Regions from separate parts of the Vibrio sp. E150_011 genome, predicted to be linked through region 3. Evidence: predicted binding sites of a transcription regulator. Region 3 holds the regulator's gene; each other region holds the start of a gene.
The links. Region 3 encodes PurR, which represses purine synthesis genes. Its sites were predicted from a motif close to TNANGNAAACGTTTNCNTNA; they were not measured.
Positions count from the first base shown of each region.

Region 1: the regulator PurR is predicted to act here: its motif matches at 5,080-5,099, upstream of ACE1OE_RS21785 (NCS2 family permease).
Region 2: the regulator PurR is predicted to act here: its motif matches at 5,025-5,044, upstream of purT (formate-dependent phosphoribosylglycinamide formyltransferase).
Region 4: the regulator PurR is predicted to act here: its motif matches at 2,633-2,652, upstream of folD (bifunctional methylenetetrahydrofolate dehydrogenase/methenyltetrahydrofolate cyclohydrolase FolD).

Region 1 covers NZ_JBHFOL010000022.1:28,282-36,372, reverse strand. The annotation lists gene recG (ATP-dependent DNA helicase RecG) at 1-351, opposite strand, end outside; gene trmH (tRNA (guanosine(18)-2'-O)-methyltransferase TrmH) at 675-1,361, opposite strand; gene spoT (bifunctional GTP diphosphokinase/guanosine-3',5'-bis pyrophosphate 3'-pyrophosphohydrolase) at 1,427-3,544, opposite strand; gene rpoZ (DNA-directed RNA polymerase subunit omega) at 3,591-3,863, opposite strand; gene gmk (guanylate kinase) at 4,222-4,848, opposite strand; gene ACE1OE_RS21785 (NCS2 family permease) at 5,256-6,626, shown strand; gene proX (glycine betaine/L-proline ABC transporter substrate-binding protein ProX) at 6,874-7,881, opposite strand; gene proW (glycine betaine/L-proline ABC transporter permease ProW) at 7,874-8,091, opposite strand, start outside.
Region 2 covers NZ_JBHFOL010000009.1:96,696-104,786, forward strand. The annotation lists gene pheT (phenylalanine--tRNA ligase subunit beta) at 1-1,104, shown strand, start outside; gene ihfA (integration host factor subunit alpha) at 1,609-1,902, shown strand; gene ACE1OE_RS14975 (RelA/SpoT domain-containing protein) at 1,984-2,760, opposite strand; gene ACE1OE_RS14980 (thiopurine S-methyltransferase) at 2,991-3,644, shown strand; gene purT (formate-dependent phosphoribosylglycinamide formyltransferase) at 3,791-4,966, opposite strand; gene cdd (cytidine deaminase) at 5,126-6,013, opposite strand; gene ACE1OE_RS14995 (CidB/LrgB family autolysis modulator) at 6,268-6,954, opposite strand; gene ACE1OE_RS15000 (CidA/LrgA family protein) at 6,954-7,319, opposite strand; gene sbcB (exodeoxyribonuclease I) at 7,469-8,091, opposite strand, start outside.
Region 3 covers NZ_JBHFOL010000019.1:2,312-10,402, reverse strand. The annotation lists gene glgC (glucose-1-phosphate adenylyltransferase) at 1-859, shown strand, start outside; gene glgA (glycogen synthase GlgA) at 861-2,318, shown strand; gene ACE1OE_RS20825 (alpha/beta fold hydrolase) at 2,514-3,308, shown strand; gene ACE1OE_RS20820 (DUF2007 domain-containing protein) at 3,343-3,663, opposite strand; gene ACE1OE_RS20815 (TVP38/TMEM64 family protein) at 3,660-4,346, opposite strand; gene ACE1OE_RS20810 (TfoX/Sxy family DNA transformation protein) at 4,470-5,060, opposite strand; cyclic di-GMP riboswitch class I at 5,174-5,257, opposite strand; gene purR (HTH-type transcriptional repressor PurR) at 5,430-6,440, opposite strand; gene torD (molecular chaperone TorD) at 6,788-7,435, opposite strand; gene torR (two-component system response regulator TorR) at 7,727-8,091, shown strand, end outside.
Region 4 covers NZ_JBHFOL010000027.1:17,343-25,433, reverse strand. The annotation lists gene ACE1OE_RS23090 (MBL fold metallo-hydrolase) at 208-1,233, opposite strand; gene folD (bifunctional methylenetetrahydrofolate dehydrogenase/methenyltetrahydrofolate cyclohydrolase FolD) at 1,698-2,561, opposite strand; tRNA gene ACE1OE_RS23080 (tRNA-Arg) at 2,767-2,843, shown strand; gene ACE1OE_RS23075 (DEAD/DEAH box helicase) at 2,997-4,196, shown strand; gene ACE1OE_RS23070 (hypothetical protein) at 4,409-4,732, shown strand; gene ACE1OE_RS23065 (NfeD family protein) at 4,792-5,244, opposite strand; gene ACE1OE_RS23060 (SPFH domain-containing protein) at 5,241-6,173, opposite strand; gene ACE1OE_RS23055 (tetratricopeptide repeat protein) at 6,347-7,201, opposite strand; gene ACE1OE_RS23050 (SDR family oxidoreductase) at 7,577-8,091, opposite strand, start outside.

The sequences.
Region 1 (8,091 bases), on a different contig from region 3:
TTCACCATAAGCCACGATCATCTTGCCGTCGGCAAAGTTATTCTTCATGGCAGCGGTGAAGTTAAAGAAACGCAAGGTCACGGTTCCATTACCATCGCTGATCTTAACCGAGAGCATCTTCTTTCGGCCAAAATTGACATCGCTGCTCATTATTTTTCCCTGCACGGAGCCCCATAACCCAGCATGCAGTTTTACGATGGGATAGATACGTGTTCTGTCTTCATAGCGATGTGGAAGATGAAACAGTAAATCCTGAACCGTATGAAGCCCAACCTTGGCCAGCTTTTCTGCGACTTTAGCGCCAACGCCAGTAAGAGAAGTAAGAGAAATTGCAGATAATAGCTGAGCCATGTCGACGAACCATCACAGAAAGAGATAAAGATATTCAAGCATTTTACTGTCTTTTTGTACAGGAGGGAATAAGAGCGGTCCTATGGTCCTGTGGATAACATGGTTCTTCGGGTAAAATGGGCCTTTGGATGAAAGGGCCTTATGGATAGAAATGTTTTCATCGTGGCTGCACCTCCTTGGATGTTTAAGGTCACTGCATCCGAGAAGGTGGTTTTTGAAGGTTGCTATAGGCCATGGATAGTGTTGGCTAGAACCATAGAACCATAGAACCATAGAACCATAGAACCATAGAACCATAGAACCATAGAACCATAGAACCATGCCTATTTCTGTTGCATTTCCTTCCACCAATCTTCATCGGCGATAATCTGCCCTTGGTCATCCAATGGAGGATAAGGGAGGCGTTTTTTCTTAGCGACTTTCGCCAGAACGGGGTGGCCACGTTCAAACAGCGTACGGTGTATGGTTTCGGGTGATAACGCACTGACATCGCGATTGTACATGCCAGCTAATTGGCGCTGACGCTGTGCTTCAAACAAGATTAGCGCACTGGCAACAGAAACATTAAGAGACTGAACCATGCCGACCATCGGGATGATAATATCTTGGTCCGCACCGTTCAGCGCACTGCTCGAAATCCCGTCTTTTTCTCCGCCTAAAATAATCGCGGTCGGTTTGGTGTAGTCAATCTCGCGAAAGTCGACCGCTTTGTCAGAGAGGTTAGTAGCAAGAACCTGCATACCTTGCTGTTTAAGCTCACTAATAGCGCTAGAGATCGAATCGTGAGTTTCCACTTCAACCCAATTACGCGCGCCAGCTGAGGTGTGGCTGAGCGTGCGCATTTGTTTATTGGGCCAAACGGCGTGCACCTTGTGGACGCCAGCCGCATCGGCGGTGCGAATGACGGCTGAGACGTTGTTGGGCTTATGGACTTCCTCTAGCAGCAACGTGAGATCAGGTTGGCGTGCACGAAGTACATCTTGGATTCGGTTATAGCGTTCGAGATTCATGATTAGGTCCAAATAAAACGGGCTCGATATGACTATCGAACCCGTTGAAGTTAACACATTGAAAACTAGTTTTTACGTCGTCTGACTCGTAAGGCATGCGGCATCACGCGTATACGCTTCATGATACCCGCCAAGTGCACACGGTCTTGTGTCGTCAGTAATACCGTCACGGTATACAAACGGCCATCTCTTTCCTCGGTTGAAATGCCGTGGATATTCGACCCTGTTTTTGCAATGACGTTGGTCAGTTCAGCTAGCGCGCCTTGGTGATTATGCAAATCAACCTGCAGCTCTGCGGTAAACTCTTGCTCGTAGCCATCGCTCCATTCCACCGCCATGTATTTATCCGGCTCTTTTTGATGGCCGCGTACGTTTGGACAGGTTTCTCTGTGTACAACAAGCCCACGACCCGGTGAAACATGGGCAATGATGCTGTCGTCAGGGATCGGATGGCAGCAATTAGCAAAAGTCAGCAATATACCTTCCGCACCACGGATAGGCAGGCGTTTACCCGACGATGGTACAGAACTGGTCTGCGTCAACTCATCGGTATCACCAAGCAAACGTCGAGCGATGATAATGCTCATCAGTTCGCCTAAGCCAATCGCGGCAAGTAAATCATCGGTGCTTTCAAGTTTCAGATCTTTGAGTACTTCATCGATATTTTCTGGGTAGATAGTATCGATAGAATGGCGACCTAATGCATGATTAAGCAGTCGACGACCAAGTACGACGGATTCTTCACGACGCATGGTTTTAAGAACCTGACGGATCTTTGTGCGAGCGCGTGATGTCACCACGTAGTTAAGCCAAGCGGCATTTGGGCGTGCGCCCGGTGCGCTGATGATCTCAACCGTTTGCCCATTTTTCAGCGCCTTGCTGAGAGGGTATGGTTGACGATCAACACGTGCACCGACACAGGTGTTCCCCACATCGGTATGCACCGCATAGGCAAAATCGACCGCGGTTGCCCCAAGAGGCAGTTCGACAATTCGGCCCTTAGGCGTGAAGACGTAGATCTCATCAGGGAACAGATCAGATTTTACGTTTTCAATAAATTCAAAGGAGTTGCCCGCACTTTGCTGAAGCTCAAGCAGGCTTTGCATCCAGCGCTGGGCTTTCACCTGCGCTGTCGTGCCGGAGCGATCGCCATTGCCTTTATAAGCCCAATGCGCAGCCACACCCTTGTCTGCCATCTGGTTCATGTCTTCAGTACGAATCTGTACTTCAACTGGTACCCCGTGAGGGCCAACCATAGAGGTATGCAAGGATTGATAGCCATTGGCTTTTGGTACGGCAATGTAATCTTTCATGCGAGCAGGACGTGGCTTATACAAGCTGTGGACCTGGCCAAGCACGCGATAACAGGTATCCGCGGTATCGACAATCACTCGAAATGCATAGATGTCCATAATGGTGTGGAAGCGCTGCTCTTTGGTTTTCATCTTGTTATAGATGGAGAACAGGTTCTTTTCACGACCCAACACGCGAACCGTTAACCCTACCTCTTCTAAGCGGCCTTCGATCTCGCTGTGGATACGCTGGATCATCTCTTTACGATTGCCACGCGCTGATTTCACCACTTCTTTCAGAACACGGTACCTGTTCGGGTACAGGGCTTCAAAGCCAAGTTCTTCAAGCTCGGTCTTGATGTTATGAATACCAAGGCGGTGGGCGAGTGGGGCATAGATTTCGAGGGTTTCGCGAGCAATACGACGTCGTTTGTCAGGACGCAGGGCGCCTAACGTACGCATATTGTGGGTGCGGTCACTCAGCTTAATTAGAATCACGCGGATGTCTTGAACCATTGCCAGAACCATTTTACGGAAGTTCTCAGCTTGGGCTTCTTTACGATCGCGGAATTTAAGCTTGTCGAGTTTGGATACGCCATCGACGAGTTCGGCAACAGTGGTACCGAATTGTTCTTCTAGCTCTTCTTTGGTGACTTCAGTGTCTTCAATTACATCATGCAATAACGCTGCTTGCAGTGTCTCAATATCCAAACGCATTTCAGCGAGGATCCGAGCAACCGCGACAGGGTGAATGATGTAAGGTTCTCCGCTTGAGCGGGTCTGCCCTTCATGGGCATCTCTTGCTACCACATAAGATTGACGCAGAGCCTCAAGGTGAGGCTCTGTTAGATATTCTTGGGCAACGTCTTTAAGGCTATCGAATAGGTACAAATTGTAGGCCCGAAAGTCGATGGAACACGAGTAAACTCGGTCCGAATTAACGGTTGTGAGCGATGCTGCTAACCGCGGCTAGTTCAGCGGCTTCTTGCTCTTGCTGTTCTTGACGCTCACGTGCATCAAGTACATCTTTAGTGATCAAGCCTTCTTCGATTTCGCGTAGTGCGATAACCGTTGGCTTATCATTTTCTTCTGGCACTAATGCGTCTTTACCACCGATTTGCATTTGACGTGCGCGGCGAGACGAAATAAGAACTAGGTCGAAGCGGTTACCAACTTTTTCAACAGCGTCTTGAACAGTTACGCGTGCCATAAGAACTCCAATAATTAACTAAATTTTAGATGACGAGAAAGTATACAGCCTATTGGGATTGGATGCTAGATCACAAATGATCCCAATAGAGCCTGACGACCGCCTGTTTACTACTAGTCTCGTCGGTTAACCAGTATGCATGTTTACCAGTATTGTCTGTTTAGTGACATTGTCGTACAGCAATAACGTCTGTACAGCTATATCGCCTGTACAACAACATCACCTGCACAACAGTAGCGTCTGTGTAACAGTATATAGGTAAATACGGCCGTTATAGTAAGGTCATTTGCTTTTTACTGCATTTTGTCAGGAAATCACCACAAAATACGTAGAAACAATGACGAAAACACGCTTATCTCTACTGCTCAGAAAGCAGTGCGACGAGCATGCCTTTGTATTTGATGGTTTGCTTATCTTGTTTTAGGCGCTCAGCGCGTAAGATCGCTTTGAAATCAATCAGCGCGACATCAAAGTCATCGTTGATAATGACATAGTCATATTCGTCATAGTGAGATATCTCAGACTTAGCTTCGCTCATGCGCTTAGCGATGATCTCGTCGCTGTCTTGACCACGAACGTTAAGACGACGTTCCAGCTCACCGTTGGACGGTGGCAAAATGAAGACACTTTTTGCTTCCGGCATCTGCGCGCGGATTTGGCGAGCGCCTTGCCAATCGATATCTAAGAAGACATCAATGCCCTTATTTAGGGTTTCTTCAATCCATAGTCGAGACGTTCCATAGTAGTTACCGAATACCTCGGCGTACTCAAAGAAAGCATCTTGAGCGATCAGCGACTCAAACTCTGTTTTTTCAACAAAATGATAATGCACGCCATCCTCTTCACCAGGTCGCACGCTACGAGTGGTATGCGATACCGACACTTTCATAGCATACGTAGGATTGGTTTCTAGCATCGCTGAAATCAAGCTTGATTTACCTGCGCCGCTTGGTGCGGATACGATGTATAAAGTGCCTTTGCCCATAGGTACGAGTCCATAGTTCTGGATTGAAAACGAGAAACGCGCAGTGATAGGCGTTTCATTAACGAAACATAATACTGACTGAGACTGTTGAAAAATCAGTCAGAAAAATGGAGGCGAAGAGTAGCACAATTTGACTATTTTCGACAAGTCACAGGGCTTGACCTGGAAAAATAATAAAAGAGGGCATCGAACATAAAAAATGCTCGGCGGTCCGTGTCGTGATTGCAATGTAGTGGCAAACGTTTGCTTATTTATCAAGGTGTTGTTTTTAAAGCGATAAAAAATATTCACAAATGGCACGAAATTCATTGAAATATTCACACGGTCGATTAAAATCCGCGCCAACTTTTCCAAGTTCAATGACTGAACTTGGCGACTTTTCCTAATCCAAATAAGCAGGTTTTATCGTGAGTGTCGACGTGGCTAGTAAACCATCAGCGAAAACTTCTTTTATCGAATCTACATTTAAAGTTTCTGAGCGCAAGTCTACCGTTGGCACAGAGGTGTATGCGGGCTTCATTACTTTCCTTGCCATGAGTTATATCCTCGCGGTCAACCCTGCCATTCTTGGTGACATCCCTGGCATGGACCGTGGTTCCGTCTTTACCGCTACGGCACTCGCTGCTGGTATTGCGACACTTATTATGGGCTTTTTTGGTAATTACCCAGTGATGCTTGCTCCAGGTATGAGCATGAACGGCTTCTTTAAAGGGATGCTATTAAGTGGCTCGGTGGCATTGGTGTGGCATGAGGCGCTACTCGGCATCTTCTTCTCTGGCATTATTTACTTGATCCTGTCGATGACCCGAATTCGCAAAGCAATGATTGAATCGATACCAGAGGATCTTAAGCTCGCTATTACGGTTTCTCTCGGTCTCTTTATTGCTTTCTTGGGCCTAAAGAATGCAGGCATTATCGTCTCTAATCCTATTATTCTGGTGGGCATGGGGGACATCCTTGACCCTAAAGTCATCATTGCGTACATCAGTATTTTTATTGCGCTAGGCTGCATGGTCAGAGACATCAAGCTGGCGACGTTCATCTCTTTCATTTCTGCCATTGTATTAACGGTATTGGCCGATACGTTCATGGGTACATCAAATGCCCCAATCCCAGAGCAGCTCGTGTCGATGCCACCAAGTATGGCCGGGAGCTTTGGCGCGATCTTCGATATCTCAGGTTTAACGGCCGAGAAGATGTTTGACCTATTGTTTATCGTGATTATCTTTTTGATCGTCGATTTCTTTGATGGACTAAGCACGATTGTTGGTGTCGGTAAAGATGCCGGCATCATTGATAAAGATGGCAAGGTGCCGAACGCACGCTCTGCACTGGTAGCAGATGCTGGTGGCACGGTGATTGGTTCTGTTCTGGGTACGACCTCTATTACTGCGTTCTCTGAATCTGGTATTGCGTCATCGCAAGGGGCAAGAACGGGCTTAGCCGCTGTGGTTGTGGCAGGACTATTCTTCTTATCGTTGTTTTTGTACCCAATATTCTCGGTCTTCTCTGCTGCGATGGTCGCGCCAGCAATGGTGGTGGTCGGTATCTATATGATTGGTCGCCTTGGGCAGATAGATTGGGAAAAGAAAGAGTCTCGCATTGCCGCGTTTTTCACCATCATGTTCACCGTACTGAGTTTTTCTCCAGCTAACGGTATGGCAATGGGCTTTATCAGTTACGCGTTTACGATGGTCGTTGCGGGCAAGGGTAAGGAAGTGCACCCCGTGATTTATGTGCTGTGTGCGCTGTTTGGGACGTATCTGGTTCTGCTGTAATTAGAGAGACGATATCGCGGTGATGTGTTGTGTCGCTTATTGCTTTGGCTTGCAACGATAGCTTACAACGTCAGGTTATAGCGATAAGCATAAGCATAAGCATAAGCGTATTGCACGAACTCCAATCGTTGAGTTACCAACGATTGGAGTGCTTACATTTTCTAGGGTGGTATTTATCTCATAGTGGCTGTAATAAGGTTTTAATAAGATTATATCGCCTTATCTGGACCATACCGCGCCACTAAGATTACATTGACGCTTTTTTAGCTTCGGCAACCCAAGAGTCAAACAGGCCTTGGTTAGCTTTGATCCAGCCATTCACATGCGATTCAATATCAGCAGTGCTGTTTTTACCTTGGCTCATCATCATATTTTGAGCACTCACATCATTGATGTTCAGCTTAATGATTTCAAACAACTTAGCGGCAGAAGGGTTTTGTTCAGCAAATGCCTTGTTGGCAATGATGCTCATAGAATTCATCTCAAAGCCGTAGTTCTTGCCGTTAGATAACGTCGTATCAACGCCTTTACGCTCACCAGGCAATGCCGAAAACGGCACTTCTAACCAAACTACATCTTCATTCGGGACCAATACGCCACTTACCCAGTATGGTGTCCATGTGTAGTAAAGGATCGGCTCACCGTTCTTATAGCGTGAGATAGTATCGGCAATAATCGCGGCGTAGTTACCTTGATTGTGGCTCACGGTGTCTCGTAATTTATAAGCAGACAACTGTTCTTCAATGACAAGCTCACAACCCCAGCCTGGGTTACAGCCTGTTAAATCGGCTTTGCCATCGCCATCAGCATCAAATAACTTGGCGATTTTTGGGTCGCTTAATTGACCAATATTGGTAATGCCGTACTGCTCTGCCGTTTTTTTATCGATTAAGTAACCCTGCGCAGCACCACTGACGTATTGCCCTTTGCGATAGAATTTGTCATCACCACCAGATTGGCTGTATTTGTCTGCATGAAGTGGGAACCAACCAACGGCAAGGAAGGTCGCGTCGCCTTTTGCAATAGAGGTGTAGCCCACATTGTAGTCGACTTCTTTTGTTTCCTTCACATCGTAGCCTAGAGCCTCAAGTGCACGGCTAACAATCAGTGTTTGAAAGGTTTCTTCTGCAACCGTTGATTGAAGTGGTTGAATGCTAACGCCGTCGCCGGGCAGCTTCTCAGCCCAAACATTTGTCGATAACACGAGTGCAGACGCCACGCTGGCAGTTAGGGTTTTCTTCCATGAATTATTCATTTTCATTTCTCCGTAAATTTAATGTTGGCTCACTTTTCCGAGTGAACATTTTGAACAAGATAGAAACAGGACCGGTGTGGTACCAACGTAGTTTGGTATTGCCAGCGTTGACCCCAAGAACCTGAGTGATTCGGTCAAGCAAGATTGCGAGAATGACAATGCCCAACCCGCCAACCGCGGCAAGCCCCATGTCTAAACGGCCAATCCCAC
Region 2 (8,091 bases), on a different contig from region 3:
GTTGAAGATACAGAAAGCACAGACGCAGGTTGGACGGCAACGTCTCCATCTTGGCGTTTTGATATCGCAATCGAGCAAGACCTAATTGAAGAAGTAGGTCGTATCTACGGTTACGATAACATTCCAAACCAAGCGCCTAAAGCGGCACTTAAAATGAATGACCACAAAGAAGCTAACCAACCGCTTAAGCGCGTTCGTGACCTTCTTGTCGACCGTGGCTACCACGAAGCCATCACATACAGCTTCGTAGAACCAGAACAGCAAAAGCTTGTTGTACCTGGTGTTGAGCCGCTAATCCTGCCATTCCCAATCTCTGCGGATATGTCAGCAATGCGTCTTGGCCTAATCCAAGGTCTTCTAAACACCGTTGTTCACAACCAGAAGCGTCAACAGTCTCGCGTTCGTCTATTCGAATCAGGCCTACGTTTCATCCCTGAAGCAACCGCTGAAAACGGCATGCGCCAAGAAATGATGCTTGCGGGCGTTATCTCTGGTACGCGTGGCGAAGAGCACTGGGACATGGCAACGAACACTGTCGATTTCTTCGATCTTAAAGGTGACCTAGAAGCCGTTCTTGAGCTTTCAGCGAACGAAAAAGCATACAGCTTTAAAGCCGCTAAGCACCCAGCACTTCATCCAGGTCAAACTGCGGCGATCGTTGTAGACGCTGGTCTCGAAACTGAGAAAGAAGTGGGTATCATTGGTACTGTTCACCCAGAACTAGAGCGTAAGTTTGGGCTTAACGGCCGTACTATCGTATTCGAAATCGAATGGGCAGCTATTAACACTCGCGTGCTTCCAGAAGCCGTCGCAGTATCTAAGTTCCCTGCAAACCGTCGTGATATCGCACTGGTTGTCGATGAAGCTGTTGCTTCTGGCGACATCGTTGAAGCGTGTATCGCTGCTGGTGGTGAGTTCTTAACAGACGCCAAGCTATTCGACGTATACGTTGGTAAAGGTGTAGAAGAAGGTAAGAAGAGCCTAGCTATCGCACTTAGCCTACAGTCTGTAGAGCGCACACTTGAAGATGCAGACATCGCTGGATCAGTCGATGCTATCGTCGCCTCTGTTGCTGATAAGTTCAGCGCGGTATTACGCGACTAATCTGACGTTCCAATGATAAGACTAAGGCGAGCGATATGAAGCTCGCCTTTTTTGTATCTAAAAGAAATAATCAACCTGAAATTCTAGTCTGCAACCGGATATTTTGTCCAGTTCCAGAGTGGGAATTAAACGTGTTTCATATCCGATATTTAGCCGCAACTCTCTGTTTTTGCTTGTTATTTCTGTAAAAAATGTGTGCTGGATTAAGGTTTTTGTATTTAGTGGGGTATCCCTTTTATTCTTTTTTAATGGGTTTTAATGGCGTTTAATGTTGGTTTTTTTGTTTATTTTCCTTTGTATTGGATGATTGTATCGAAATAGGGGTAAGTGCTTGGTTGTGTAAGATAAAATCCTGACATTTCCATGAAATAAAAAAGTTGGCGAAAATCATAAGGTTGACTTACACTTTTCACAGTTAGGCTGTTATGTTGTTGATTGGTCGAACTAAATATGTGTTGTTGCGTTCGTAACAGCTAGGTATGAAATAGCTTTGAGGGGAGTTTTATGGCGCTCACAAAAGCCGATTTGGCTGAGAACCTGTTTGAGAAACTCGGGTTTAGTAAACGGGATGCCAAGGAAACGGTAGAAGTATTTTTTGAAGAAGTCAGAAAATCACTCGAAAATGGCGAGCAGGTAAAGCTGTCTGGTTTCGGTAATTTTGATCTTCGAGACAAAAACGAACGTCCAGGTCGCAACCCTAAGACTGGAGAAGATATCCCTATCTCCGCTAGACGTGTCGTGACGTTTCGTCCAGGACAAAAACTGAAGGCTCGTGTTGAAAACATCAAACTAGATTAATATTTGATTGTTACGAAAAGACCACGCAATGCGTGGTCTTTTTGTTTCTGGTGATGATGTTATTACTGTCATTAAGCGTAATTACGCGGCTTGAATATGCGTAGTGATATAAGGTTGCCATGCATTTTGATACAGCTCCATGGATTGGCGGCGTAGGCTAGTAATTTGAGCCGTTTCAATGTCGTTCAAAGAACGATTGTGTGTAGCTGCATTTCGCTCAATACCTTGAATAATTTCATAAAGGTCATGTTCTGGTCCGTTCTTAACATCTGCAATGGCTTTTAAGTGCAGCTGAACCTCCGCGACAATACCCGTTTTAGGAAGTTGTACTAAAAGATTAAGGTCTCTATAGCCGGATGGGTTAGGGGACTTAAATCGATTCTTCACTCTAACGACCTTAGCCTCTCGGCTGAGGGCTTCAAATGCACTGACCAATGAAGATACATCATTTGCGACGATGGTCGCTCGAGCCAAATCGGTAATTTGGTTTACTTCACCGTTTAACTCAGTATTGATTTTTTCCAGAGCGCGCTCTGACGATTTAACACCTGAAAATTGTGCGTCAGTTTGAGTCAGTAATGCTGTGCTTTTACACAACGATTCTAACTCATGTTGAGCCTGATGGGCTTTGCTGTACAACACATCAAAATCCGCATGCGGTTGCGCGACATCGGTATCGACAGGGTTAATACCATAAAGGCCACTGAGACTATGTTTAAAGTTCGATGGACTTATTTGGTTTTGTTCTTGGTTCCCTTTTGTCTGGTTAGAGTTGGATTCATCAAGCGGAGCCGCAAATGCTGGTGCGCGGCTGAGTACCAACAGCGTTAGTGCTGCGGCACGGAAAAACATGCTCATGCTCTCTCCTGGTTACGTTACAAAAACGGTGTAAAAAAAGTGCTATAACGTTTGGAGTAGTGCTAACTATGATATGGGGACAGTTATTTGGTTACCAAGTCAGTTGTTAAGGTCTTTAAGCAAATTGTGATGCCTGTCTCATAGAAATAATACCCCAGCTAGACATGACTTTTTGTCCTCAATCTGTAAACTCTACGTTAACCATTATCCACACCTAAAATGAATCTAAAATGAACGACTTTGAGCTTTGGCACAATAAATGGGCAGCAAACAAAATTGGTTTTCATCTTGAGGATGTGAACCCACTTTTGATAGAACATTGGCCAGTATTAGAACCGACCCGTGAGCAATCTGTATTTGTGCCATTGTGCGGTAAGTCAGAAGATTTGGTTTGGTTGGCGCAGCGTCACGATAACGTACAAGGAGTTGAGTTAAGCCAAATAGCGGTCCGCTCTTTTTTTGCGGAACACTTTTATACGCCACTCGTCACAACACTTAACCATCAATTTGAGCTGTATCAGTTTGATGAGCTTAATATTTATGTCGGGGATTTTTTTACAGCGCCAATAGAAAGTGTTGATTTGATTTACGATCGGGCGGCGTTAATTGCCATGCCTGCGGATATGCGCTTGCTTTACATCGATAAACTCAAGCAGGTGCTTAAACCGGGCGGTCGGATTTTGCTGGTGACTTTGGATTATATTCAAGACGAAATGGCTGGACCGCCATATAGCGTGCCGCAACTAGAAGTCGAAAACTATTTCGATAACGGTTTTCGTGTGACGCGTTTAGCAAGAGACGAAGCGGATAGTGAACACCGAAGGATTAAACAAGGGCTGAGTCATTTCTGTGAGGATGTGTGGCTAATTGAGTCGTTAAAATAGTCTGATCAGTGGTTAGTTTGGATATGATAATGAGAGATAGCGGCTATTTGGGCTACTATCTCTCTGCATTCATGTTTCAGGTTGGTGGAAAGCAGCGGGGGCGACAATCGTACAGTATGTAACAACCGTGCATACCGCTAATTAGGTTAGTAAACCACTTTCACGTGCTTCGCACTGTCAATCGCATCATCGATAGCGCTTTCAATCGACTTACGGCGAGTCAGAGAAACGCCTAGTCGGCGTCGACCATCAATATCAGGCTTACCAAATAAACGAACTTGTGTTTGAGGCATTGAAACCGCCTCAGATACACCGGTAAAACGAATGTTATCTGATGTGCCTTGCCCAAGAATTACTGCAGAAGCCGATGGGCCATACTGTGCGATGTGATTGATAGGCATGCCTGTGAATGCGCGCACATGAAGTGCAAACTCTGACATTTCTTGTGAAATGAGCGTCACTAAGCCAGTGTCATGTGGGCGAGGAGAGACTTCGTTAAAAATGACTTTATCTCCCTTTACAAATAATTCAACACCAAACAAACCATAACCACCAAGCGCATTAACCACTTGTTCAGCGGTATATTCAGCGGCTTTAGTCGCGTTTTCAGACATCACTTGTGGTTGCCACGATTCACGATAATCACCATCTTCTTGACGGTGCCCAATAGGCGCACAAAAAGACACACCGTCCACGGCACGGACAGTGAGTAGAGTGATCTCATAATCAAAATCGATGAAACCTTCTACGATGACACGTCCTGCACCAGTGCGTCCACCTTCTTGGGCATACGTCCAGGCGTTATCGATATCGTCTTGATTTTTAATGATACTTTGGCCTTTGCCTGAAGAACTCATTACGGGTTTTACGACGCAAGGGATACCAACGTATTCTACGGCGCTTACGAAGTCTTCGTAGCTGTCGGCAAAGCGATAAGGAGAGGTATTAAGGCCGAGCTCTTCCGCGGCAAGTCGACGAATACCTTCGCGGTTCATCGTCAACTTGGTGGCGTTTGCCGTTGGCACAACATTTAGCCCTTGAGCTTCAAGTTCCACCAGCTTTTCTGTGGCGATAGCTTCAATTTCTGGGACGACAAAATCAGGTTTTTCTTTTGTGATGATCGCTTCAAGTGCATCACCGTCTAGCATGTCGAGTACATAGCTGCGATGAGCAACTTGCATGGCTGGTGCGTTAGGATATCGATCGCACGCAATGACCTCTAATCCGAGACGCTGACATTCAATAGCGACTTCTTTACCAAGCTCGCCTGAGCCCAGTAATAACACTCGGGTAGCATTTTCATTCGTTGCGGTACCAAACATATTAGATCCTTGTGTATAAATCAGGAAAATTCCGGTGAATAATACTGATTTATACAGAAAAAGCAATCGTTTGCGCGCGTGTTTTATGCCGTAATTAAGAGAATCACTTTGAGTTGGGAAGGCAGACGTGCTTCAGCTTGGAAGCACGTTATTTATTGCTTAAATAGTAGCGTATTCGACCTGAATGTCTGGATTAATGGCTTCTAGCGTAGCTTGAGTGTCTGCTAGGTGGCTAATTTTGCCGTCAGCCATCTCAACCAAAGCAACGAGACTAATATCATTCAACGATTGTTTCGCCAATAATAGCTGAGCAAGTGCAACCTGTAGCGGCGGTAAACTAGGGTTAAACGCCGCATTTTCGGCATAAGCACCTTGAAATAAACGACCATCGTTCATCTTGATAGCAACGCCGCTAAGATTATTAGTATAAGGTGCATGGCTACGGTTCAATGCGTCAACGGCTTGCTTCATTAACAGACTGACATTGCTAATATCTTTACCGTGAGAAAGAGGCGTCATTAAACCATCAGTGATCCCTAAGTCCCCAGGACCAAATGCTTCAGGTAAGTATTGCTGTAATGTCATTTCGTCGCGTTCAGGCAACTGAACGACGAGCTGTTGGGCGGTGGTCAATTCATTCATAAATTGGCGGCAGTGCCCACAAGGACTGAAGTTAATGGTGATGTCTTTGACGCCTTGCTCACCTTTCATCCAAGCGTGACTTATCGCCGATTGCTCTGCGTGAACCGTTTGACCGAGCTGAGCACCAAGGAACTCCATATTGGCACCAAAATAGAGCTTACCAGACGTACCTCGAACAATTGCACCAACAAAGAACTCAGAAATAGGGGCATAGGAATATGCCGCTGCAAAAGGGAGCAACGCCAGGCGCAGCTCATTATCGGCAAGCCCTGAAAGAGAAAGCAGCGTTTCAAATTGGCTAGGGCTAAGCGTCGCATCGAATTGTTCATGGGTGACAATAGGTTCTAAGTACTGCTTAATGATTGCTGGCGCTTCATTGAGTACAGAGTCAAAACGATCTGTCATTCGTGTTCCCTTTATTTTCTATAAGTGTTTTTATTTATTCTATGTAACTTTATTATCACTTATATCGATCTGTGTCACAATTAATGGTGCAACAATGATTCATTTTGCATAATTAGAGTGATATCACGCAATGCTCGTTTGTTGGTGCATCAAGATGCGCAGCAACGATCTAGCAAGATACCTAGCTCAACCAGAACAGTAAGTGAGCCAAAATCGTAATTGCGCTCAGATAGTGACGTAATCACCATACTCGCTTAGCCCAAAACGTGATTTAACCAGAGAGCGAAGGCAAAAAACGAAGGTGCTAACACTGAGGTTATTATCCCACAAATAACCAAGGCCAATGAACTAAAAGCGGCATCTCTTGGATCTTTTTCGGCGCATGTTGCGGTTCCAAGTGCGTGGGAAACGGTGCCCATAGTCAGTCCTTTTGCAATCGGGTGTGTGACGCCGAGCAATTGATATAAAGGGTAAGCCAAGATCGCACCAAATAAGCCGACCAATAAAACAAGTATAGCGGCGATCGCAGGCTCACCACCTAAATGACTTGAGACTTCCATTGCGATTGGTGTAGTAACGGATTTACCTAATAAGCTCGCGACTAATTGCATGTCAGCACCTAGCCAAACCGCAATAACGGACGCGGTAAACATAGAGCCTACACTGCCTACCCCACAAGCTAAGATAATGATGCGCCAATTTGCGCGAATTTGTGGCAGTTGTTCATACAAAGGGTAGGCTAGGGCAACCACGGCTGGTTGCAATAGATAACTTATCCATTCGTTGTCTTGATAGTAAGTGTCGAAGGGCACATTAAAAATTAGCAATGTTGGAATAAGGATGGCGATACTTATCAATAATGGGTTGAACAGCGGGTTTTTGACTTTTTGTCCAATAAATCGAGCGATAAAGAACACGATAATTGTCGCGAATATCCACATTATTTATTCCCCTTTTTAAGAAATCTGTCTAAAAATACAGATAGACAAACGAGGACGATCATGGTGCCGCCGACTGCACTTGCAAGGATTGGAAGTGCATTATCGATAAGCGTATCGAAATGGTTCATTAACCCCACGCTAACGGGAACAAACAAAAGGATCATATAGCGTATAAAAGCGTGCGCACCCGGTTGAACGGCTTTGACGGGAAGAATCCCCGTCGCCATTAATGTAAAGAGTAACAGCATGCCGAAAACACTGCCCGGGATAGAGACATCGAGCAGGCTTTGGATCGTATTACCGGCAAACAAAGCGGCAAAAATTAAGGCAAAAGATAAGATGTAGTGAAGCACAGTTTTTATCATGACATTCTCTTCGACGGCGCTGGGCAAACAACAAATCACGTTATGCCCAATTTGAAAGTGGAAATGAATGAGTTGTAAAGGCTAACGTAAACGCTTTGGTAGCAATTGTTTTCCCTTCAGACTCATGTTTAGCAAGAAGGGAAGGACGCTCAAGACGTTAATTTTTCAACGTAGCGGTACACCGATTTCAATACGGTGAGTTTCTTCTCATCAGATTCGTTTTCCATCACCAGATTTTCTAGGTTGAACATATATTTTTCAATCCGGCTCTCGAAAAATTCTCGACAGTGGCCGGCCCACTTTTGTTGCTCGGTTTCATCAAGCGTCCAAGGATAATGTCGAGCACGATACCTAAACAGTAAAGGTTCAATTCTTGTATCACTAAAGCTGATGTCTAGCGCTGAAAGGTTGTTAGGGTCGGTCTCAAGAATGATATCCATCGCTGCGCGATCGGACGGCGAGAAAAACTGGCTATAAAGCTGAGTATCAACGTCGTTATCATTATCAAATTCGCGTTCGATATTGTACAAGCCAATCAATTTTTCTCGAATCTCAGGGTTCTTTTTGAGCAGAGCCAAGTTTGCTAAGCATTGTTGGCGGTCGATGCCGATTGCTTCTGCGTTGTCTGCGGTCAGTGTTTTAGCTGGGGCTAAGATTGGACATTTATTTAAATGGATTAATTTCAGTGGTACTGGAAGTTCATCTGGGGCAAGGTCGTCCCGTTTCGTGTAGAGGCGAGTATGTAACTCTTCTACTGTTAAATCTAAGATAG
Region 3 (8,091 bases):
CTTCGGCTCTGACCATATCTATAAAATGGATATCCGCCAAATGCTCGATTTCCATAAAAGAGTCGATGCAAAACTGACGGTATCTGCACTGCGTATGCCATTGTCAGAAGCCTCAGAGTTTGGCGTGATTGAAGTGGACGAAACAGGCAAGATGATTGGCTTTGAAGAAAAACCATCGAACCCGAAATCGATTCCAGGCCACCCTGATATGGCATTAATATCAATGGGTAACTACATCTTTGACGCCGACACTTTGTGTACAGAGCTAAAGCTTGATGCGGACAATACTGAATCAAGCCATGACTTTGGTAAAGACATTATCCCTAAGATGTTTCCTGAAGGTGAAGTCTATGTTTATGACTTCTCAACCAATAAAATCAGCGGTGAAAAAGGAACCACTTATTGGCGTGATGTAGGTTCGATTGACTCGTACTGGTCAGCTCATATGGATTTACTTGAACATGATCCTGATTTTTCATTGTACAACCGTAAATGGCCTCTACATACCTTTTATCCACCACTGCCACCAGCCACATTTATCGATGCAGAAGACCGTAAAGTGAAAGTGACTGACAGCTTAATTGCTGGAGGAAGTTATATTCAAGGTGCTTCCATTTATAAGTCGGTGCTCGGTTACCGAAGTAATATTGCCGCAGGCACTAAGATCAGTGAATCGGTCATCATAGGTGATGTAAAAATCGGTGCAGGGTGTACAATCAAGAACGCAATTATCGATAAAAATGTAGAGATTGCCCCTGGGACAGTGATTGGTGAAGATCTAGAGTTGGATGCGAAACGCTTCCACGTGTCTCCAGGTGGCATTGTTGTCATCAAAAAAGGGACAAAAGTTGGATTCTAGAATGAGAAACATAGATGTATGGTTTCCAGTTTCAGAAGCTCAAGGACTTGTAAAAAGTGGGGGCTTGGCTGATGTTGCCAAAGCCCTGCCTAAGGCATTGCAAGAGCTCGGGAAATCAGTTGCTATCACATTACCTGGTTATCAAACCTTACCGAATAAGCAAGATTATGAGTGTGTTCTATCGACAGAGTTAGAGCATTGGCCTCATACGGCTTATCAGGTCAAGAAAACTGAGCTCGACGGTGTCGATGTTTATGTCATTGAATGTGATAAATATTTTGACCGTCCAGAGTTGTATGCAGAACATAACCGGGCGTACGCTGACAATGGCGAAAGATTTAGCTTTTTTTCAGCCGCGAGCCTCGATGTGTTGCCTAAGCTTGGTATTAAACCTGCGGTAGTGCATGCGAATGATTGGCATACCAGTTTGGTGCCGTTTTTGCTTAAAACTCGATACGGTAGCGATGACCGTTTCAAGGATGTGAAGTCAGTTCTGACCGTTCACAATGCAATATTCAAAGGTATTTTTTCTTATAGCCAACTAGAAATTATCCCTGAACTTAATCTTTCCGGCATGGAGTTCCTGCAATACGGTGAAGGTTGGGTCAGTATGTTGCGAGCTGGCATTGCGTTTGCCGACAAAGTGAACGCGGTTAGCCCAAATTACGCTGCCGAGCTGGTTACCCCTCTGGGTTCTCATGGTCTAGTCGATGATTTTGTTCATCGTGCCAAAGACCTACACGGTATCGTAAATGGTTGTGATTATTCGGAGTGGGATCCGAGGAACGATGAGTTCTTACCGGTTAGCTATGAAGCCGAATTAGCGAGTATGCTAAAAGGTAAACTCGCGTCCAAAACGTTATTACAACAAGAGCTGAACCTGCCTGAGACTAATGTTCCTATGGTCGGGATGGTATGTCGTCTGACCCACCAAAAAGGGTTTCATTATATCCTGCCTATCTTAGAGAAGTTTCTCAAAAACGATGTGCAGATGGTTATTATTGGAACGGGTGAGTCTCAGATTGCGTCCCATTTACGTGATGTTGCCGCCGAGTATCCAGACAAATTGGCATTTGTAGAAGCCTATAGCAATCGCTTTGCTCATCTCGTAGAAGCGGGTTCGGATTTCTTCTTGATGCCATCTGAGTTTGAGGCTTGTGGGCTAAACCAGTTGTACAGTATGGCCTACGGCACCTTGCCTATCATTCGTAAGGTTGGTGGACTCAAAGATACAGTGATTGATTTTGATGATAACCCATCAGAAGCTACTGGCTTTGGTTTCGAAGAGCCGTGTCATGATGCGTTGCTTATTGTGTTGCAAAGGGCGCTGCTTTTTTATCTACAACAACCAGATGAAATGCATAATATCCAACTAAGAGCGATGCGTCGCGACTTCAGTTGGTTAGAGTCAGCAAAAGAATACAATAAAATGTATGAGATAGCGCTGCATCAACATTAATTTCGTTCCAACTCGAAAAGGCGACCTTAGGTCGCCTTTTTTATTTCCTGCCTATTTTTTCCGTTGCTTTTGTCAAGGACCGCTCTAGCTGGTTAACACTTCGAAATAATTTTCAAATAAATTATGTGCAGTTTTTAACAGCCGTTCCGTGAATTGTGATACCGTAATGCTCATCGCCATTACCTAAAAGATCCTATGTCAGAGAATCTACTGTTTCATAAAACTTACGCGCATCCTACGAGCAAAGAGTGGGTGGTGTTTGTACATGGTGCGGGTGGAAGTTCCTCGATTTGGTTTAAACAAATCAGAGCCTACAGAGAGCACTTTAATCTGCTGTTTGTCGATCTACGTGGGCATGGTAAGTCAAACGAGTTGATTAAAGATATTATGGCAAGTGGCTACACGTTTAAAAGTGTGACTATTGATATTCTTAAAGTGCTCGATCACCTTAAAATTCAATCGGCACACTTTGTTGGTATGTCACTTGGCACAATTATCGTCCGTAATATTGCTGAACTGGCCTCACCTCGAGTTCGTTCTATGGTGTTAGGGGGCGCTGTAACACGGTTTAATACCCGCTCACAGTTGCTTGTGAACCTAGGGAACTGGAGTAAGCATATTATCCCTTATATGTGGTTATATCGCTTATTCGCCTATATTGTTATGCCTCAGCGTGGACAAAAAGAATCTCGTCTTTTATTTGTGCGAGAAGCGAAGAAGCTGTGCCAGAAAGAATTTAAGAGATGGTACACGCTAACAACAGAGGTTAATCCACTTCATCGTTATTTCAAGGATAAAGAACTTCCTATTCCAACATTGTATTTAATGGGGGATAAAGACTATATGTTCATCCACCCAGTAAAAGAAATGGTAGCAGAGCATGAATCGAGCCGCTTGCTTGAAATTGAAAACTGCGGGCATGTCTGTAATGTCGAAAGACCAGATGAATTTAATAAACACTCCATCGCGTTTATTAAATCGGTACAGTAAAATAACCTTAAGTACTTTAATTGATGGTTAAGTGCTAACCGCTGAGTGCTAAGTGCTGACAGTTCCAGCATGCTCCAAACTGCGCTTCATTGAGCTCATTGCATTGTGGGCAGTGCCAGCTAGCTTGGTCGTGATTGTTCTCTTGTTGTTGCACCGCTAAGATTAACGATTTAGCTTTCGCCTCTTGGGATACTTCGTGTAACCAGATGTAAGGTAGGGAGCTTTCATCAAAAGGCACTTCGCCTCTCAATCCAAATACCCCCTCGCCACGTACCTCACACTGAACCCCTTCGGCAAACAGTTGCTGTTGCATGATATGTGTTTCGGTAGGATTATTACCTATGTATATCTTCATTTAGTCTGTACCTGGGGTGATTTTGAAAACCGAGCCATCGCCCATTTCGTGATTAAAGGAAATAACCCTAACAATGCAAAGGAAGCGAGAACAGCGGGTGATACTATGCCTGATAGACTGTCAATACTGGCGAGTTGGGTGCCTGCATTAAGGTAAACCGCAGTACCCGGTAGCATACCAAGTTGACTAACCAAATAGTATTTTGAAACGCGAATTGGGGTTAGCCCCATGAGTAGGTTAATTAGAAAAAATGGGAAAATAGGGATGAGTCTCAAAGAAAAAAGGTAAAAAGCACCATCCTTTTCAACGCCCTTGTTGATCGTCGCCAGTTTACCGCCGAACCGCTTTTGTACCCAATCACGTAGAAGAAAACGACTGCTAAGAAAAGCGAGCGTAGCGCCAATAGTACTTGCAAAAGAGACCAGCAATAAGCTCACCCAAAAACCAAATAACGCGGCGCCCAACAAAGTGACGACAGCGGCGCCTGGGACAGAGAAGGCGGTGATGGTGATATACAGAAAGAAATAGGTAAGCGCGGCAACCAAAAAATTATTGTCAATATAAGTGGCAAGCGCTGCCTGTTGTGCCTTGGCATTTTCTAACGTCAGGTATTGTCCAAACTCTACGCCTAGAAAAACAATAACGGCAACAAATCCTAAGCCCAATAACAATTTTTTACTCATGTCCTACTCCATGTCGATAATGCATCTTTAGTATAAGACACGAACATCGGAATTTAACTTTCAAACAGATAAAAAAAAATCAGCTAATGGGCTGATTTTTTTATAAGTAAGAGAGAACAAGTACTAATTGATATGATTGGCTAGCTCGTCGCGCTTGGCTTGTGGAATCACAGACCAGTGAGTACCATTAATCGCACCTTCTAACGCCCAAAGTAATTCGAGACCGACACTTGTCGAGTGTGTTTTTTGAATTGCCTTGAAGGCTTCAACGGATCCATGCTCTTGAAGTGAGTTCACCGATTCTATCCCCGCTTTTTTGAGCATGCGCTCTGTTGCAAGACGCAAATTCGGGAGATCTTTTAATCGGGTTGGTTTGCAGTCAGATTGTTTTACTTTTTCATCTTTTGCGTAATCCAACGCTGAGCGTGCATAGTTCAATATCAACTCACTGTCATTCCAGCTATCTTCAGGCAGGGCAAAATATTTTGTCACTACTGGGAATCCACGTTTTTTATAAACGTAAGGCTTGAAGCCGTTTTGCTTGAATGTCGCGACGGTTGTTGGGTTAGTTCTGATGTGTAATTTACTGTTCACTGCTAATGCAAACATCGTATCGTCAACAAAAATGCCAAATCCACCGAACATAGAGCGGGATTTGACTTTTCCAAGTTGAGCGAACAACTGCATCGAATTTTTTAATATTGGATTGTCCATATTTGTCTTTTCTCGGTGTTATTTGATTGTGTCACCAAAATCAGGTCCGAGAGTGTAGCAAACAGGCATCAATTCCTTGTTAAATTAAAAACAAGAATTCAGTGTCCTTTGCCATCGGTAACCCCGCTACCTACCATAAATGGTTTAGGCCGGAGGCTTTGCGTCCCAACTTTTCAGATGGTTTGCCCTGTGCGTGACTTTGTTAGAATAAAGAAAAAATGCGTTAATCTGCATTGAGATATAACTAAAGTGTGACGTTGCTTCAAAAATTAGGCGGGTATTTGTGCTTAAGAGGTAACATAAACTAACAATTAGGCGTCTAAAATCTGGGAACAAGATCAAAAAAAAGCGCCTAACTAGGCGCCTTTGTCATTTTGTTGTCAGGTTTTTGACAGAGTGGCGTTCAATTATCTCGGGGTGCATCTCAAATATACGTTTGTCATGACCTTTATCTTTTATGCGTTCTAGCAAAATCTCAAAGGCGTTCTTTCCGACACGACGTTTCGGTTGGTGAACCGTCGTCAGTGGTGGAGAAAAATACTCAGCAAGCTCAATGTTATCGTAACCAATCACAGAGATATCTTCTGGTACGTTCAAACCGAGTTGTTGTAAACGACTCATAAGGCCTAACGCCATCGTATCGTTAAAGCAGAACACGGCGCTTGGTCGTTCTTCCATTGCGGCAATACGATTCGCTGCGATGACCGCTGTGTCACACTCAAAGTTACCTTCAAATATACGGTCTTCTTTCATTTCGATGCCGGCTTCTGATAGCGCACGCTTGTAACCAATAATGCGTTCTTGGCACACCGCTTTTTCTAGGTGACCGCTCAAACATGCGATGTCCGTATGGCCTTTATCAATTAGGTATTTTGTGGCGAGATAACCACCTTCCTCCGAATTATCAATGATCTTATCTGCTTGCGAGCTCTCAGGACCCCAGTCCATGATCACTTTAGGAATATCGGAGTGACGATCAAGCATGCTAAGAAGCTCTTCTGTGAGATCTGAACACATGACGAGAATACCGTCGACGCGCTTCTCTGCTAGCATTCGAATGTAATCTCTCTGCTTTTCATACACGCCACCAGTGTTACACAGAATTAATGTGTAACCTTGACGATAGCAATAGCTTTCAACGCCATCGATAACCTCGGAGAAGAATAAGTTCGTTGATTGTGTAACCAACATACCGATGGTTTTCGTTGAGTTACATTTTAAGCTTCGCGCAACGGCGCTTGGCGCGTAATTGAGTTCTTCTACGGCGGCGTTGACTTTTTCTTGTGTGGCTTCGGCAACAAAACGTGTTTTGTTAATAACGTGAGACACAGTAGTAGTTGAAACGCCAGCTAGACGGGCGACATCTTTGATTGTTGCCATAGCTTTATCCTATTAGTAACGGCTTTTGCGTATGGTCAGCAAAAACGTCGTTGCGGTAATGCAGCTTTGTTTAATTAAAAAAGCGCTTTGGTGTATGGAATGCGTACCGAGTAAGTGAACCTAGTGACACATTGGATTCCAATTGTGGGTTAGCTATTCACCTGACAAGGACATAATAGCTAAAGATAGGAAAGCATGGGGCACTAAAATTTGGTTTTCGCATTGAAACGGCGGATTGTAATGCTAGTCGGTGACTCTAGCAACGTTTCAACCGACAAATTTGATGATAAATTAAAATTAATACGGGGTGACACCGCCACCTTGATTGATAGCGGTGTCTGCATCGGTTACTCAGCAGTTAAATAGTTAAGGTCTAACTGACAAAATGCAATGAGGAGTGTTGCTACCGCGGCGTAAAATCCAAATTCATCATACTCTTTACATTTTTTTTCGAATTGAGGCAGCCATGTCATCAAGTGCTGATTAAGGTAATCAGCTTGCTCTAATAATGCGTTGTTGATGTGCGCCTCGGACTCCAGTTCATTAGAACGAATAATAAGGTTGCCGAGAAAGTCCAACTCTATCGCGAGGTGATCGGCTGGCTCATTTAAGTCTTCAGAGACGGCGACATTGTGTTTTTTTAACAGCTCGGTCATGTCATTAGCCGGTTTATCATTGAGAAGACCTGATTCACCTATGTACATTGAGGCATAAGGTAATGCGCCATGCTTATCTGATTTAAGAAATAGGTCACAAAAATCTGCGGATAGCTCAAGTTGGGCGTCTTCTCGAGTCTGTAATCGGTTCAAGCCATCAATGAGTGTATTGATCGGCGCTTCGAGTGATGGGTTTTCACCGAGACCGCTCAAAAAAGAACGTATTTCGACACTGTGATATTTATCCAGTTCTTGTTGAGTAAGCTCTTTGGCAAATAGGCTAGAAAGCCACCAGTATATCTCTGCACGTTGTTCATTAAATGCTTTCAATTCTTGCATCTTGTTCTCTCCAAAAGTCTTGCCCTTATTTTAGACAATAAAAATGAACAGCAGTAAGGGCAATAATGAAAAAAATCGAACGTTTATGAAGATAAATGAATAAAAGAGCGGTTGATGGTTTTAAAGCGACACCAGATGGGCAAGGTTCTGATTGCATATAGTGGATAAAAAGTGTTCTTGTCTTGAATCAATAAAAACACGACTTTCTACACAATACCGTAATGTCCGCTAGAATTGTGACTAATTATGAATAGAATGGCTTCGGTCATAGATAGAATAGAAACGGTGAATATGAGTTATCACGTATTAGTAGTTGAAGATGATGTCGTTACGCGTAGCAAGTTGTCTGGTTACTTTGAGAGTGAAGGCTATTTAGTAAGCGAGGCTGAAAGCGGTGAAGAGATGCGACAAGTATTGCAGTCTTCCAGTGTCGACCTTGTCATGCTTGATATCAATCTTCCTGGTGAAGATGGTCTGATGTTAACTCGAGAGTTACGTAGCCAGTCTGATATCGGTATTATATTGGTAACAGGTCGTACTGATAGTATTGATCGGATCGTTGGCCTAGAAATGGGCGCAGATGACTATGTAACGAAACCGTTTGAATTAAGAGAATTATTGGTCAGAGTTAAAAACTTACTGTGGCGTATCGCCCA
Region 4 (8,091 bases), on a different contig from region 3:
AAGATGGCAATTGTCAAACATTCCCGACGTGAAAATTGAGAGTCAATTTGAATTATTGCTTTGATTTATAAGTACTATCTTATGTTATACGCCATAGGCTATGACCGAATGCCATACACCACGTAGAGTCATGCCGTTCACTGTGAACTATCACGGCTAACTTGAACTTATCTTTTGGTGAAACCTCATGATGGGCGATGAGTAAGATTACGATTCCCACCACGTCCCGGGTGTTGGGGTTACCCCTAACTCGGATAGGACGATCTTAGCGCCAATCTTCGGACAAATCATGTTAACGCCTTGTCGTTTAGCTGCTTGTTGGGCGCGTTTAAGTGGTTCATTCCAGGCGTGGTAAGACAAGTCGAAGGTTGAGTTGTGGATGGGTAGCATGTAGCGACCTTTGACATCCAAATGTGCCTGTACACTTTGCTCTGGAAACATATGGATACTCGCCCACTTTTCGTCATAGGCACCGGTTTCCATGAGGGTAAGGTCAAAGGGGCCAAACCGATCGCCAATGTCTTTGAAGCCGCTAAAGTAGCCAGAGTCGCCACTGAAATAAATATTTGCGCCTGATGCTTGAATGATCCAACTCCCCCATAGCGAGGTGTCTCGCGCTTTGTACGACCGACCAGAAAAATGCTGGGCCGGAGCAAAAACAAAACGGATAGTGCCTATGGTGTGTGATTGCCACCAGTTAAATTCAGTCACCTTATATGATGGCACGCCCCATTCGAGGAGGTGTCGGCCTACTCGCGCAGGCACAATAAAGCGGGTGACCTTGTGGTGAATTTGTTTGATCGTTGATTTGTCTAAGTGATCATAATGATCGTGGCTAATCATGCAGATGTCGATGGTTGGAAGATCCGCGATAGAAATAGGCAATGCATGGCATCGCTTGGGACCAGCCCAATCGAGTGGGGAAGCTCGCTCAGTCATTACTGGGTCTGTTAACAAGATTTTCCCGTCTAGCTTCATCAATACGGTTGAGTGGCCGAGCCGAAAGACACAGTCTTGTTTCTCTTGGTCAATGTCGTGTTGGGAAAGGGAGTCTACTGGAATATTGGGCGCATGGATATTGAGAAGGTTATCGATATTCAGGTAAGAACGTAGGGTAGTGACTTTGTCTTTAAATGTAGGGGTATAGAGCGTTTCAGTGTTCGTGAATCGACTCGGTTTCGAATCACTAGAAAACAAAAACGCTTTCACGCTTTGTGACATAAAAGCAGGCATACGTGATGTCCTATTAATTAAAGTAACATCCTTAGTGTTGTATGGCTTGGTGACATTTAGATGTGACTACAGCGAAACAAATATGTAGATAAAATGACCAGATTGAAATAAATGCCGCTATGAATACAGGGAAAGAGCTCATCCCGTCGGTGATTGAATTTGTGTTCTTATGGCGTTAACACGGCTTTATTATTGATTCGCCACACGGATTATATTCACAGCACTGATTATGGTTTGCATTAGGTACTGAGCTTTATCTTCTTGAGCAAAAAAAGCTTAGGTTAATGAATTTGGTGTGAAATGGGGTTTCGCATGTTGGTAGGAGCGCGATGAGCATGAAAAGAGGAATAGATAGGTTTTCAGGGGGGGGGAGGAAGTGAGTGCTGAGCATTGCTCAAGAGAGTGCAGGTCTTAGGTAGTATAATAACCCGCACTCTTTTTTACTTTATTAGTACAACGCTTGGCTATTTTTTACTGGTGTGGAACTGCTCACAAGCGATCATTGTATTCTCAATCAGGCTAGCGACAGTCATCGGACCCACACCACCTGGTACCGGCGTGATAAAGCTCGCGTTTGTTCTAGCCACGTCGTATTCGACATCGCCGACAAGTTTGCCATCGTCCATGCGATTGATACCGACATCGACCACGACGGCCCCTTTTTTGATCCAGTTACCTGGAATAAAGTTAGGCTTACCAACGGCAACCACAACAATATCAGCCTGACGAACATGCCCTTCTAGATCTTTAGTGAAGCGATGACATGTGGTTGTGGTACAGCCTGCAAGTAATAGTTCAAGGGTCATTGGGCGACCAACAATATTCGATGCACCAACCACAACGGCATGTTTGCCACGCATTTGGATATTGTAGCGATCCAATAGGGTGATGATGCCTTTTGGTGTGCAAGAGCGAAGCTTAGGCATACGTTGTGCTAGGCGGCCGACATTGTATGGGTGGAAGCCGTCTACGTCTTTCTCTGGGATAATACGCTCTAGGACGCGAGTGTCATCAATGCCAGCAGGAAGTGGTAACTGCACCAAAATACCGTCGACTTCTGGGTCGTTATTTAGCGTATCAATCAAGGCTAATAATTCTTCTTGCTTCGCGGTTGCAGGAAGATCAAAAGATTTCGAGACAAATCCGACTTCTTCACAAGCTCGGCGTTTGCTTCCCACGTAAACTTGAGAAGCAGGATCTTCACCCACAAGGACAACCGCTAGGCCGGGCGCTCTTAGGCCTGCGTCTGTACGAGCTTTAACTCGAGCTGCGACTTCAGAGCGGACAGTTTGAGAGATCAGTTTCCCATCGATGTTTTGAGCAGTCATAATTTTCCTTGAGAAAGTTAATTGGCTGTTATTTTTGTGTGCATTGTCCCAGAAAAGTATTTCAAAAGCCAGAAAGCAAACGTTTGCTTCGTTTAAAATCTCATCTTCCACCTACAGGTTGTGCTTTTTTTGGGCATTTGAATCACAAAGAGTAAGAAAGCCATTGATTTACCGAGTTCATCTCGTATAATCCTTTCCCTGTAGCGCGCCCTTAGCTCAGCTGGATAGAGCACGTCCCTTCTAAGGATGTGGTCGTAGGTTCGAATCCTACAGGGCGCGCCAACTATTTAGAAACCCCTGATAGCTCATTGAGTTATCAGGGGTTTTGCTTTTTCTACGATATATAATGTATCTGCTACACTATCACCATCTTATTGCGCGTCATTCATCACGCGTTATTGTTAGCGCGTCATCGACACTATGAGAGACTCTTTTATGCCGTTTACCAAGCTTGGGCTCAGTACCCCACTACTGAATGCGATTGAAAAGGTGGGTTATGACAAGCCAACCACGATTCAGACTAAAGCCATTCCTATCATTTTAAATGGCGATAACCTTCTTGCAGCGGCGCAAACCGGTACCGGTAAAACGGCGAGCTTTGTCCTGCCGATTTTAGAAAAACTGAGCCGTGGTGAGACACAGCGTAAAAAGCGCGCTCGAGCGTTGATATTGACGCCTACACGTGAGCTTGCTCAGCAGGTTCATCAAAGCATTGAAACCTACGGTCAAGAGCTGTCTCTTAAGTCTATGGCGATGTATGGCGGCGTGGATTATGCTCCGCAGAAACAAGCGTTAATTGAGGGTGTCGACATTGTTGTGGCGACACCGGGTCGTTTGCTCGACTTATATGGACAACATGCAATACACCTGGATGAAGTTGAATGCTTGGTGTTAGATGAAGCCGATAAGATGCTTGATATGGGCTTTATTGAAGCCATTAATAAGATCATCGCTCGTGTTCCTGAAAACGCGCAAACCTTATTATTCTCAGCCACACTGTCTAATCCGGTACGCGAGCTTGCACGAAGCGCGATTGATAATCCGTCAGAGATCAGTATTGCCAAACACAGCGCATCTAAAGGTAACATCAAGCAATGGATTGTGACGGTGGATAAAGACATCAAATCGTCATTGCTAAGCCATTTGTTGACGGAAAACAGCTGGTCGCAAGCGCTGATTTTTATCGAAACCAAGCATGGTGCCGCGAAATTGGTGAGTCAATTAGAGAAGCGTGGCATTGCCGCAGAAGCCTTCCATAGTGGGCGTAACCAAAAAGTACGCCAAAAGCTCATTGAAGACTTTAAGGCCGGTGATATTCAGTATTTGGTTTCGACGGGTGTGGCGGCGCGTGGTATCGATATCGAAAACCTGCCGATTGTTATCAACTACGATTTGCCATTCCCTGCCGATGAATACGTTCACCGTATCGGTCGTACAGGCCGTGCCGAAGCGGCTGGTGAAGCGTTGTCACTGGTATCGAGAGATAACTTTAAGAATCTGTGCATGATTGAAAGCCGTCTAGGGCACTTATTAGAGCGTGTCGAAATAGAAGGGTTTGAGCCGCGTCACCCCGTACCGGTATCCATTCTTAACTATGTACCTAAGCATAAGCGCAATAACGACGATAACCGCTAATCTCGGGTAGTCATCGATAATACGTATTAGGCAGTTTGTACATGAAAGTACATTAAAGACATCACTGTATAGACAACGAAAAACCTCTGATCGCTGATTAGAGGTTTTTTTTCGTTTGTTCCGCCAACTCTCGAACAAATTTTACTAATCTAATAACAGTTTACTAGTCTAATAGCGATGGATAATTGTGGCGTGTAATAGTGGAGAGCGATGTGAGAAAGTGGTGCTTATTGGGTTTGTTATTTTTGGGGCCGCACTGCTACGGTGAAGCCTTTCCAGATTTCCCTGATGTGGTGGTGTGTGAAGTTGGTCAGCCTTATCGCAATGGAGCTATAACGTTATTTGCTGAGTATCAAGACCAAAACCGAGTCGTATTTTATCGAAGTATGGATGGTAAGCAGGTGATGAAAATTGATCGGAAGGGGTTGGTGAGTGCGCACAATAAAACGACCAAGAATAGCTGTCTTGGTCGCACGCTCAATGCCTTAATCGCCAAGGGAAAGGTGTTTGATTTTCAGGCAAGAGAAAAGAAATAAGCAGCGTCTTGAACGCTGCTTAAGATAGCATTGCTGCCATTATTTATTTGACGGTAGGGCTATTCGGCTTTTTCAATTAATAATGTGATGCCATCAACATCAATGACGCGCACCAATGACCCTGAGGCGATAGGTTCGTCACTGTATGCGCTCCAAGAGGTATCTCCGAGTCTAATTCGGCACTTCCCTTTGGCAATATCTTGATCTAATACTGCGGTTTGACCAATCAATTGTTTGTCTTTTTGATTAAGGTCTCGGCTGTTGTCTGAATGACGATCGGTTTTATGTTGCTTACGCCACCACAACCAAGTGAGCACCAGAGAAAAGACACCAAAGCTCACCCATTGGAGTTGCCAACTGATCGGTAAGAAGGCGACAAGGATACCAACGAGCATGGCAGAAATGCCAAGCCACAATAGGTATCCAGCAGTGCCAAGTAGCTCACCACACAGCAACAAGAGCCCGAAAGCGAGCCAGTGCCAGTAGTTAACTTGGTTTAGTAATTCAATCACGCGTTATCCTTGTTATCGGCTTTTGATTGATTAAACATTTCAGCGATGCCAGCAACCGAGCCCATCAAGCCAGTGGCTTCAAGCGGTAACATAATGATTTTACCATTCTCAGCTTGACCGATTGATTTGATCGCATCGGTGTAGCCTTGGGCAATAAAGTAATTAATTGCCTGCATATCACCTTGCGCAATCGCGTTTGAAACCATCTCCGTCGCTTTAGCTTCCGCTTCTGCTGCTCTTTCTCGCGCTTCTGCTTGAAGTATAGCGGATTGCTTTTCACCTTCAGCTTTCAAAATATCAGACTGCTTGTGGCCTTCGGCTCTTAAAATTTGAGCTTGTCTTACCCCTTCAGCCTCAAGTACTTCGGCGCGTTTATTACGTTCTGCTTTCATCTGGGCATTCATTGCAGCGGTAAGATCGGCTGGTGGCTGTACATCACGAATTTCAATACGAGTGACTTTGACGCCCCATGAGTTTGTTGCGTCATCAACAATAGCCAGTAACTTGGTATTAATAGAGTCGCGCTGGCTGAGCATTTCATCAAGCTCCATCGAGCCAAGAACCGTACGCATATTCGTCAGGGTGAGGTTACGGATGGCATGCTCGAGATCGGTTATCTCATAAGCGGCCTTAGGTGCATCAATAACTTGGACAAAACAAACCGCATCAATGACCACGTTAGCGTTGTCTTTACTGATGACCTCTTGTGGAGGAATGTCCAACACGCGTTCCATCATGTTGACCTTATTACCGATGGAGTCTACGAACGGGATAATGAGGTTTAGGCCTGGCTTTAAGGTGTGGGTGTAGCGCCCAAACCGCTCTACGGTCCAGTTATCACCTTGGGAAACCGTTTTGACACCTGCGACCAAAAATACGATCGCGACCAGAATAAAACCACCAATTGTAATCATTGCGTCAATCGCCATGACAGCACTCCTTGTATGAAATTTAATCCATTCTGGATCAGTATAGCAGCCAGCGCAAATAGAATAGTGTATTGGAGTGTATCTAGCGATTAGATGTAATTGTAAATAATATCAGACGTTTAATAAACAGGGAGGTCAATCCTCCCTGTTCGCTTTAACAGGCAGGGACGTGATTAGTACAGCAGTGAGTACAGCTGTCGGCGGTATTGACCCGCAATAGGGTTGCCTTGGCCTAATGCAGACAAAATATCCATAAAGGTTTTTTTCAGTTCACCATCCAGCGCATTGAGATCGGCTCGAACGTGACTCCACAGGAGCTCTAAGGCTTCTTCATCACGGCTGACTTGGTGATACGCAAGTGCAAGCTCTACGACAACCTTTAGATCGTCAGGTGTTGTCTCAAGCGCAGCTTCAAGCGATTGGATCTCTGGGCTATCCGCTGCTTGTTTATGCAGCTCTAGTTTGGAGACTAAGGTTTTGTAGTAATTGTCTTTGTATTCGAGTGGAATACTATTGAGCATGGTTTCGGCTAAGTCAAACTGATTGGTTTCTAACAAACTGTTGGCGCGGGCAAGTTTAATCTCACCTTTGTTTTGAAAGTCTTCTGACAAGGTAGCAAACAGTGTCAGTGCTTCTTCATGTTCACCTTGCTGAGTTAGCTCCAATGCCTTTTGCGCCGTTAATTCATCTTGGCTTGGGAGATGCTTAGTGAGCATTGCGGTGATGGCTTCAAGAGGCTGAGGGCCACCGAGTCCGTCGACAGGCTGACCATTAACAAATAATGCAATCGTCGGTAGGGCTTGTACACCAAATTGGCCCGCAATGGCTTGCTGCTCTTCACAGTTTAATAACGCCAGCGTGTAAGCCCCATTGTATTGCTCGGTTAACGCTTTCAATGATGGAATCATTTGCACGCTTTCTTCACTCATCGGCGCCCAAAAATGAATGAGTACCGGCGTGGTCATTGAGCCTTCTAGCACTTGGCGGAAGTTTTGCTCGTTCAGGTCAACAATGTACGGTGCTTGCATCAAATAATCCTTGTTTGTTTTCACGTTAATTCTATAAGCAAGATTGGTATGAAAGGGGATAAATTCAAGGTCATCATGCAATTTAGCCGTGACGAGCAGAAACCAAAACACCGCACTATTCGTGCGGTGTTTGTGGAGTTCAATGGTTTGGCAGCTAAGGGTGTTTAAAACCAGACAAAATAAGCAAGTGTCATACCCACAGCGAGCCAGTTAAGCTGATTTAACGTCATATTGTTATATCCAGATTAATTGCTGCGAGCTATTGGATCTTAATTGATCCTATAGGATAGTCATCGTAACGTGGTGTACGGTAATCAGACTATATTGAGTAATATATCGATGCTTTGTGACATTAAAATTACAAATGAACGATTTCTATGCAGCTTTTCGCAAGATAGGATCAAGCCACTTGCCTGGAAGTGTTCTTTTTAATAGGGCGAAGATCTTTGTTGGTGTGGTGACTCGGTAGCGAAGTTTGGGGGTTGCAGACTCAAGTGCATGAATGAGAGGTGCAACGCAAGCTTCTGGTGGTAACACAAATTGGTTGTTGGATGTTGTGTCAGATAAGCGCTGAAGCTGTTGCTGGTACTCAAGTTTATGAACGCTTTTTTCGATATTGATCCATTTGAGAAAGGCGACTTTGGCATTGGTTCTAAATTGAGTCTCAATAGGGCCAGGCTCTATCAAAGCAATACGAATGTTTGACGGATGCAGCTCTAAGCGAAGGGTATCCGTCCACCCTTCGATAGCAAACTTGGAAGCGTTATAAGCACCACGATATCTCATGGCGGCAAAACCTAGCACAGAGCTGTTTTGAATAATCCGGCCTTCGTTATGCTGGCGCATGGCTGGCAAGACGAGTCTCACTAATTCATGCCAACCAAAAAAGT